DNA from 2 places in the Pseudomonas sp. 31-12 genome. Region 1 is predicted to be linked to the other one. Evidence: predicted binding sites of a transcription regulator. Region 1 holds the regulator's gene; the other holds the start of a gene.

Region 1 (4,520 bases):
GGCGATGATTACCGACATTGACGAACCTCGTCAGGCCTGGCGCATGTTGCTGGCGCACCTGGCGCGGATGATCGCCACACCGGAAGTCGAGCCACTGGAAGAGGGCGGCGTGATTGCCATGGTCGGCCCGGCCGGCATGGGCAAGACCACCACCCTGGCCAAGCTCGCGGCCCGCTACGTGCTCAAATACGGCGCGCAAAACATCGCGCTGGTGAGCATGGACAGCTACCGTATCGGTGCTCAGGAACAATTGAAGACCCTGGGCCGGATCCTCAACGTGTCGGTAACTCACGTCGATCCGGGCCAATCGCTGGTGCAGGCGCTGGATCCATTGTTGCGCAAGCGCGTGGTGCTGATCGATACCGCGGGCCTTCAGGCCAGCGATCCGGCCCTGCGCATGCAGCTCGAAAGCCTGGCTGGACGTGGCATCAAGTCAAAAAACTATCTGGTTCTGGCAACCACCAGCCAGAAACAGGTTCTAACGGCCGCTTATCACAGTTACAAGCGCTGCGGGCTAGCTGGCTGCATCCTGACTAAACTGGATGAAACGGCAAGTCTGGGCGAGGTGTTGAGCCTGGCGATCAGTCATGAATTGCCGGTGGCTTACCTGACCGATGGCCCGCGTATTCCAGATGATTTGCATCTGCCGCGTCGTCATCAGTTGGTCAGTCGCGCCGTAAGCGTGCAAATGCAGGAAGAACCCAGCGAAGAAGCCATGGCTGACATGTTCGCTGATATTTACCACAGCCCGACCAGGCAGGTTGGCTGAGGTACTAATGAACAGTTTTTGTACCTACATCGATGGTCTGCCATGCATTGTTCAGTTGATGAACGCGCAGCCAGTAATGTGGCCTCCGTCTATGCAAGACAAGGTAAAGAAATAACATGGGCAGCATGCATCCCGTACAGGTGATCGCGGTGACCGGCGGCAAAGGTGGCGTCGGGAAGACTAACGTGTCAGTGAACTTGTCCCTGGCTCTAGCTGAGCTCGGCCGGCGCGTCATGCTGCTGGACGCCGATCTGGGGCTGGCGAACGTCGACGTCCTGCTAGGGCTGACACCCAAACGTACCCTGGCCGACGTGATCGAAGGCCGCTGTGAGCTGCGCGACGTTCTGTTGCAAGGCCCCGGCGGTATCCGCATCGTCCCGGCCGCGTCCGGCACACAGAGCATGGTTCATTTGAGCCCGGCCCAACACGCCGGCCTGATCCAGGCCTTCAGCGATATCGGCGACAACCTCGACGTCTTGGTGATCGACACCGCTGCGGGTATTGGTGACTCGGTAGTCAGTTTCGTTCGCGCAGCGCAGGAAGTCTTGCTGGTGGTCTGCGACGAGCCGACCTCGATCACGGATGCCTACGCGCTGATCAAACTGCTGAACCGCGATTACGGCATGAACCGTTTCCGCGTCCTGGCCAATATGGCCCAGAGCCCGCAGGAAGGTCGCAACCTGTTCGCCAAGTTGACCAAGGTCACGGACCGCTTCCTCGACGTCGCCCTACAATACGTTGGCGCGGTGCCTTACGACGAAAGCGTGCGCAAGGCTGTGCAGAAGCAGCGCGCCGTCTACGAAGCCTTCCCGCGTTCCAAGTGCGCCCTGGCGTTCAAGGCAATCGCGCAGAAGGTCGACACCTGGCCGTTACCTGCCAACCCGCGTGGGCACCTGGAGTTTTTCGTCGAGCGCCTCGTGCAACAGACCGCAGGACCCGTCCTATGACAGCCAGTGGCTACAACCTCTACAAGAAGTCGGCACGTGACGCGCAGTACGAGCTGATCGAGCGTTACGCGCCACTGGTCAAACGCATTGCTTACCACTTGCTGGCCCGTCTGCCGGCCAGTGTTCAGGTTGAAGACCTGATCCAGGCCGGGATGATCGGCCTGCTTGAAGTATCGACCAAATATGACGCCAGCAAAGGCGCGAGTTTCGAGACGTACGCGGGCATTCGAATCCGTGGCGCGATGCTCGATGAAGTACGCAAGGGGGACTGGGCGCCACGTTCGGTCCACCGCAATACCCGGATGGTCAGCGACGCAATTCGCTCGATTGAAGCTAAAACCGGTCGTGACGCTAAAGATCATGAGGTTGCGGCCGAACTCCAATTGAGTCTCGATGATTATTACGGGATTTTGAACGACACCCTGGGCAGCCGGTTATTCAGTTTCGACGATCTGTTGCAGGACGGCGAACACGAAGGGCTGCACGAGGATGGCGCGAGTGCACATCTGGAGCCGTCACGCGATCTGGAAGATGAACGCTTCCAGGCAGCGCTGGCGGACGCGATTGCCAATTTGCCGGAGCGTGAGCGACTGGTGTTGGCGCTGTACTACGACGAAGAGCTGAACCTCAAGGAAATCGGTGAGGTCCTGGGGGTCAGCGAATCGCGGGTCAGCCAGTTACATAGCCAGTGCGCGGCCCGTTTGCGGGGGCGTTTGGGGGAGTGGCGAGCGCGCTGAAGGCAGTGTGGGGACACTGCGAACGAGACCGGTGGAGTGTTGAACTGCATCGGTCGCGATCTGTTGTGCTCCAGACAGTCATCGAGTGCATTGCCGGATTGATTGAAATGGCGTGTCCAGGTGCTGGGCGCGTTTAAGACTGCTTGGAGGTCGAATTGGACAAGAACATGAAAATCCTCATCGTTGATGACTTCTCAACGATGCGGCGGATCATAAAAAACCTGTTGCGTGACCTTGGGTTCACCAACACGGTCGAGGCTGACGATGGCATCACTGCGATCCCGGTCCTCAACAGCGGCAGCATCGACTTTCTGGTAACGGACTGGAACATGCCTGGCATGACCGGCATCGATCTGCTGCGCCACGTGCGCGCGGATGAAAAGCTCAAGCACCTGCCAGTGCTGATGGTCACCGCTGAAGCCAAGCGCGAGCAGATCATCGAAGCGGCCCAGGCCGGTGTTAACGGCTATGTGGTCAAACCCTTCACGGCCCAGGCGTTGAAAGACAAAATCGAAAAGATTTTCGAACGCATCGGTTGAGCACTGCGTCACCGGGGGAGCTATGGACAATAACGAATCTTCACAGGGCGATTTTGAATCGACCCTGAAAAAACACGCGGTCGAATTGGTCAACAGCCTTGAAAAGGGCAGGTTCGGCGACGCGGTGCAACTGATCCATGAGCTCAATCAGACCCGTGACCGCGGCCTGTATCAGGAAGTGGGCAAGCTCACTCGCGAGCTGCATAGCGCGATCGTCAATTTCCAGATTGACCCGAACATGCCGCAAGCCGAGGAAGTGTCGCAGATCACGGACGCCACCGAGCGCCTGGGGTATGTGGTCAAGCTGACCGAGGCCGCCGCCAACCGCACCATGGACCTGGTGGAAAACGCCACGCCGCTGATCAACAGCCTGAGCGAAGAAGCCCAGTCGTTGAGCACGGATTGGGGTCGGTTCATGCGTCGCGAAGTCGGGGCTGAAGAGTTCCGCGAGCTGGCCCGGCGGGTCGACGGTTTCCTGACGCGCAGCAGCGAGGACAATCGCACGGTGTCGAGCAACCTTAACGACATTCTGCTGGCCCAGGATTACCAGGACCTCACCGGTCAAGTGATCAAGCGCGTGACCCAGTTGGTCACCGAAGTTGAAAGCAACCTGCTCAAACTCGTGCTCATGGCCAGTCAGGTAGACCGCTTTGCGGGTATCGAACATGACCGTGATGCGATGCTCGCTGAAAAAGATCCGCAAAAACATCTCTCTCAGGGTGAAGGTCCGCAGATTCATGCCGATAAAAGAGAAGACGTTGTGTCCGGTCAGGACGATGTGGACGATTTGTTATCCAGCCTAGGATTTTAGAGTTTTAGCATTTTAGGTTTTTTAGGTTTTTAGACCTCAGGAGCACCCCCTTAATGAGCTTCGGCGCCGATGAAGAGATCCTTCAGGATTTCCTGGTTGAGGCCGGCGAGATTCTAGAGCAACTGTCCGAACAGCTGGTCGAGCTGGAAAGCCGACCGGATGATGCGGATTTGCTCAATGCAATTTTTCGCGGTTTTCACACTGTAAAAGGGGGCGCCGGCTTCCTCCAGCTCAACGAGCTGGTGGAGTGCTGTCACATCGCCGAGAACGTGTTCGACATCCTGCGCAAGGGTGAACGTCGCGTCGACTCGGAACTGATGGACGTGGTTCTCGAAGCGCTGGACGCGGTGAACAGCATGTTCACCGAAGTGCGCGAACGCAGCCCTATCACGGCTGCCACGCCTGAATTGCTCGCGGCACTGGCCCGTCTGGCCGAGCCGCAAACGGCTGATGAAGCCGCACCGGTGGCTGAAGTGGTCGAAGCACCGGCCGCTGAAGAATCGGGCGACATCACCGATAACGAATTCGAGCAACTGCTGGACTCGCTGAACGCCGTCAAGGCTCAAGCCGAAGCACCGGCAGCTGCTCCAGTGGCTGCTGCGGATTCCGCGGCCAGCGACGAAATCACCGATGCCGAGTTCGAGTCGTTGCTCGATCAATTGCACGGCAAAGGCCAGTTCGCTGTCGACGCAGTGGCAGCGCCCGCTGCACCGGCTG
Region 2 (4,520 bases), 3.2 Mb from region 1:
GATGAAGCTGTTCGGCAGCCACATGTTGTATGCCTTCTTCAGTTTCTTCGCGTTGGTGCTGGTGTGGCGGATTCGCCCGAAAGCGGTCACCAACCTGCACCAGGTCGAAGATGCGCCGCTGCATCACGTGGCCATGCCGGACAGCATGTCGAGTTCGCCGCTGGTGGCGTGCCTTGACCCACGGGTCGATGAGCAAGTCGTACAGGACCAGATGCAAAACCCGATCAACCCTGAGCCGGAACCCGAGCCGGATCCCGAAACCGATCCACCACCCGAAGACCCGGACGCGGGTCGCGAGCAAAGCTTCACCGAAGCCAGGCCTTAAACGGGCGCATAAAAAAACGGGCAGTCACCGCAAGGGACTGCCCGTTTTTTGTTGAAGTGCCGTATTACATGTCGTCTTTGTCGAAACGTCGTGCTTCGCGTTGAAGCTGATAGACGAAGCGCTCGACTTGCCGCTGCACCAGGCCGCTCATGTTATGGAAGCGAACACCGGCGAAGGTGGTGGAGATCTTCTCTTCGAAGTGCAGGTAACGCAGTTCGACCGGTGCGGTCATGTTGCCGAAGGGCAGGGCGGCGACGAAGCGGTCATAGACCTGGCCCAGTTGCAGGCTGGCGGTGATGTCGCCTTCAAAACGCAGTTTGCAGCCGGTGGCTGAGATATCCAGCAGCTTGCCGCCCACGGTCGACTTGAGTTTGTCACCGCCCAGTTCGACGCTGACCAGTTGCGCCAGTTTCAACGCCGCACGGAACGCATTACGGCGCTGGTGATAGACCACTTCAGCGGGCAGGGGGCCACGATAGCAGCGAGTATCGTCGGACTCATCGATGGTCAGCGTGCCATTGCTTTCCCAGGCGATGCGCACACCGTCGTGAAAGCCTTCAACCTTGAACGGTTCTCCGGCCAGCAAAAAACGTTCACCGTCACGCGGGATCATTTCATCCAGGGCGATAGTATTGCTGTCGCGATCAACGTTCACCAGATAGCTCTGGAAGCGCTGGGTGCGCTCATGGAAGGTGATGATCAGCGGGTCATGGCTGTCCTGAAGCTGGCGCAGGTTGCTGGAGATCTCCAGAGGTGTGGTAAGCACCTTGGGTGGCTGCGGGGCGTCTTCCGCGCTTTGGGTATTGAACACGGTTCATCAATCTCCAGGCAAAATATGACTACGGCGAGCCAGCATTTTGCCAGCATGTTTCGTGTCTTGATAGGGCGTGTCTATGCAAAGGCTCAAGCCTGACTGAGCGGACGCGGCTTCGCAAGCTTGGCGGTGGATCCGCGGGCATCATAAAGCGCGGGTGGTTCGCCGCCGGTGAGGATTTTCAGCTGGTTGGCCGTGGCGGCCTGCTGGACCAGGATCGACTGGCCATTGTTGACGTTGGCCGCCTGGCATTGAGCCAGGAGATCGGTCAGTTTGTCGCTCTGCTCCAGCAGCTGATCGCCGATGCTCGACTGGCTGGCGAGTTGCTCCAGGCCACTACGATTGATCGGCAGGTTCAGGCTGGCGAGGATTTCGCTGCGCTTGCGGCCATGCTGTTCAAGCAGAATGATCATTGCCTGTTTCTGCGCCAGAATATCTTCGAGCAGCGGCATGTCACGACCGTGCAAGGCGAGGGACTCGGTTCGCAGTAACTCCAGCAAGTGTTGCGCTGGAGCAAAGTCGTCGGTGATCAGTTGCAGTAAATTAGTGTCGTGCATGGCTGGCCTTGGGGTTTAAGCGTCCAAAAGCCTGGCGCAGGCCGTGGCCTAGCGCTGGGCTTCGAAGTTGAGCAGTTTGCTGGCTACACGGTTGCTGTCGACTTTATAGCTGCCATCGGCAATCGCTGCTTTCAACTCGGCCACGCGGGCATTGTCGACGGCAGGCTGATCGCGCAGCTTGTCAGTGACCTTCTGCAACTGTTGAGCCTCATTGCTGAGGTGTACCGATTCCCCGCTTTTGGCGGTACTGGCCTGTTCGGCCGGGGTATTCAGCGGCGCGGATTTGCCGGTTTCGGCAGTTTCCTTCGCGGTGCTGGTACGCGTACTACCGGTAAGTGATGAGGAACTGTTTAAACGGCTGAAATCGATGACCATGATAAAAACCTCTGGGTATTTGGACGCTTGCCATGTTTTCGGCTCTCCCTGCGAAAACTTTAGGCCCATTTATCAATGAGCGTGCATGCGCCAGCGCTTGTCCTGCCTGCTGCACAGTTTAGGGAACAGCCGGGCGGCGCGCCATCTTTCACCCACAGATCGTTCTACATGGCCACTTCCACCTGGCCAGGCGCCATGACTTGCGCCTTGATGACCCGCTGGGAGTTAAGGTTTTTCACTCGAATCTGTTCGCGCAAGCCGCCGTTGGACAGGGCTTCGCCCGGCATACGCACACTGAGCGTACCACTGCGGGCGGTAATGACCACTTGATCGCCCTTGCTGATGACTTCGGCCTGTTCGAGATGGACCAGCGTCAGCACCTGATTGGCGACCGTTGGTCGGGTAAGTTTCTGCCCGACAGCCTGTTCCATAGAGGTGAAATAACCCTGGTTGATCTGGCTGATGTCCCGCTCGCGCAACATGACGTCGCCGGGCTCAATGACTCCGGCGCGTTTGAGCGGCCGTGTGGTTGTGACAACGTCCCGAAACAGGCGGACTTGAGCGGGCACGAAGACTGTCCAGGGGGATGTGCTGTCGCAGCGGACCTTGACCGTGACCCGCCCGATCGGGGTCGCAGGGCTCTCCAGCGTGGCTGTCAATTCCTTGTCGCACATGGGCATGCGCAATCGCGGATCGAGCTGGCTGACCTCGATTTCATAGCGGCCTTCCGTTTGACTGGTGGCCAAATAGTCCTCTACGGTGAATTCAAGAAAGCCCTGAGTGACGCCGATAAGTATGTCAGGCAAGGTAACCGCGTCAGCAAGGGCAGGGCTGCCAGCGTTGAACAGGCAAACGGCCGACATCGCGCAAAGCCATTTGCGGGAAGTTGATGTCAGGCGTCGGAAAAATGTCGGTTCTGTGTTCATAAGAGTTAAAAAGCAAGCGCCGTGCCGTTTAGCAATAAATGTGCGTCGCAACACACTTAAGCGTTGGTGTAGGAGTCTGTGCATGGCTGGTGTAATGGATGCGGTAAACCAGCGCACGCAACTGGTTGGGCAGAATCGCCTTGAGCTGTTGTTGTTCCGTCTCGACGGCCAGCAGCTGTATGGAATCAACGTGTTCAAGGTCCGTGAGGTGCTGCAATGCCCCAAGCTGACCCTGATGCCCAAGTCCAGTCCTGTCGTGTGCGGTGTGGCAAATATCCGGGGGGCGACCATTCCGATTCTTGATCTGGCGATGGCGACCGGCTCCGGTGCGCTTAAAGATCAAAGCAACCCGTTCGTGATCATCACGGAGTACAACACCAAGACCCAGGGTTTCCTGGTGCGATCGGTGGAGCGCATCGTCAACATGAACTGGGAGGAGATTCATCCGCCACCCAAGGGCACGGGCCGCGATCATTACCTGACGGCTGTGACTCGGGTCGACAATCAGTTAGTCGAAATCATCGACGTCGAGAAAGTGCTGGCGGAAGTGGCGCCGACACCGGAAGCGATTTCGGTCGGCGTAGTGGATGTCGAAACCCAGCACAAGGCGTTGTCATTGCGGGTATTGACGGTCGATGACTCGTCGGTGGCGCGCAAGCAGGTGAGCCGTTGCCTGCAGACGGTTGGCGTCGAAGTGGTGGCGTTGAACGACGGCAGGCAAGCGCTGGATTACTTGCGCAAGCTGGTCGATGAGGGCAAGAAGCCGGAAGAAGAGTTCCTGATGATGATTTCCGACATCGAGATGCCGGAAATGGACGGGTACACCCTGACGGCCGAGATCCGCAGCGACCCGCGCATGCAAAAGCTTCATATCATCCTGCATACTTCGTTGTCGGGTGTATTCAATCAGGCGATGGTCAAGAAAGTCGGCGCAGATGACTTCCTTGCCAAATTCCGCCCTGATGACCTGGCATCCCGGGTAGTCGACCGGATCAAAGCAGCAGATATCAGCTAGGGGCCTTCTGCCCCTGGTGGTTAACACGATTTAAGAGGCGGCATCTTTGTCTACGGGTAATTTGGATTTCGAACAGTTCCGGGTATTCCTGGAAAAAGCCTGTGGCATTTTGCTCGGTGAAAACAAGCAGTACCTGGTCTCGAGCCGTCTCAACAAACTGATGGAGCAGCAAGGCATCAAGTCCCTGGGTGAGCTGGTCCAGCGCATCCAGACCCAGCCGCGCAGCGGTTTGCGCGAGATGGTGGTGGATGCCATGACCACCAACGAAACCCTGTGGTTTCGTGACACCTATCCGTTTGAAGTCTTGAAGAACAAGGTGCTGCCCGAAGCGATCAAGGCGGCCCCCGGCCAGCGTCTGCGGATCTGGTCGGCGGCGTGCTCGTCGGGTCAGGAACCGTATTCGCTGTCGATGTCCATCGACGAGTTCGAGCGGGTCAACATGGGCCAGTTGAAGATGGGCGCGCAAATTGTCGCGACCGATCTGTCCGGCACCATGCTCACCAACTGC

Evidence for each region. The regulator FliA, encoded in region 1, starts transcription of late flagellar genes. The targets are predictions, from matches to a motif close to CTAAAGTTTNNNNNNNNNNNGCCGNTAA.
Region 2: flgM (flagellar biosynthesis anti-sigma factor FlgM) is a predicted target of FliA. The motif match lies at 2,107-2,134, and genes of this name have one in related genera.

The regions. Positions count from the first base shown of each region.
Region 1 covers NZ_CP029482.1:2,009,124-2,013,643, forward strand. Annotated here, with positions in the region: gene flhF (flagellar biosynthesis protein FlhF) at 1-769, shown strand, start outside; gene fleN (flagellar synthesis regulator FleN) at 886-1,716, shown strand; gene fliA (RNA polymerase sigma factor FliA) at 1,713-2,453, shown strand; gene DJ564_RS09300 (chemotaxis response regulator CheY) at 2,621-2,992, shown strand; gene DJ564_RS09305 (protein phosphatase CheZ) at 3,015-3,803, shown strand; gene DJ564_RS09310 (chemotaxis protein CheA) at 3,857-4,520, shown strand, end outside.
Region 2 covers NZ_CP029482.1:5,174,911-5,179,430, reverse strand. Annotated here, with positions in the region: gene DJ564_RS24475 (MFS transporter) at 1-325, shown strand, start outside; gene DJ564_RS24470 (flagellar brake protein) at 390-1,136, opposite strand; gene DJ564_RS24465 (flagella synthesis protein FlgN) at 1,229-1,696, opposite strand; gene flgM (flagellar biosynthesis anti-sigma factor FlgM) at 1,745-2,071, opposite strand; gene flgA (flagellar basal body P-ring formation chaperone FlgA) at 2,236-2,997, opposite strand; gene DJ564_RS24450 (chemotaxis protein CheV) at 3,080-4,012, shown strand; gene cheR (protein-glutamate O-methyltransferase CheR) at 4,059-4,520, shown strand, end outside.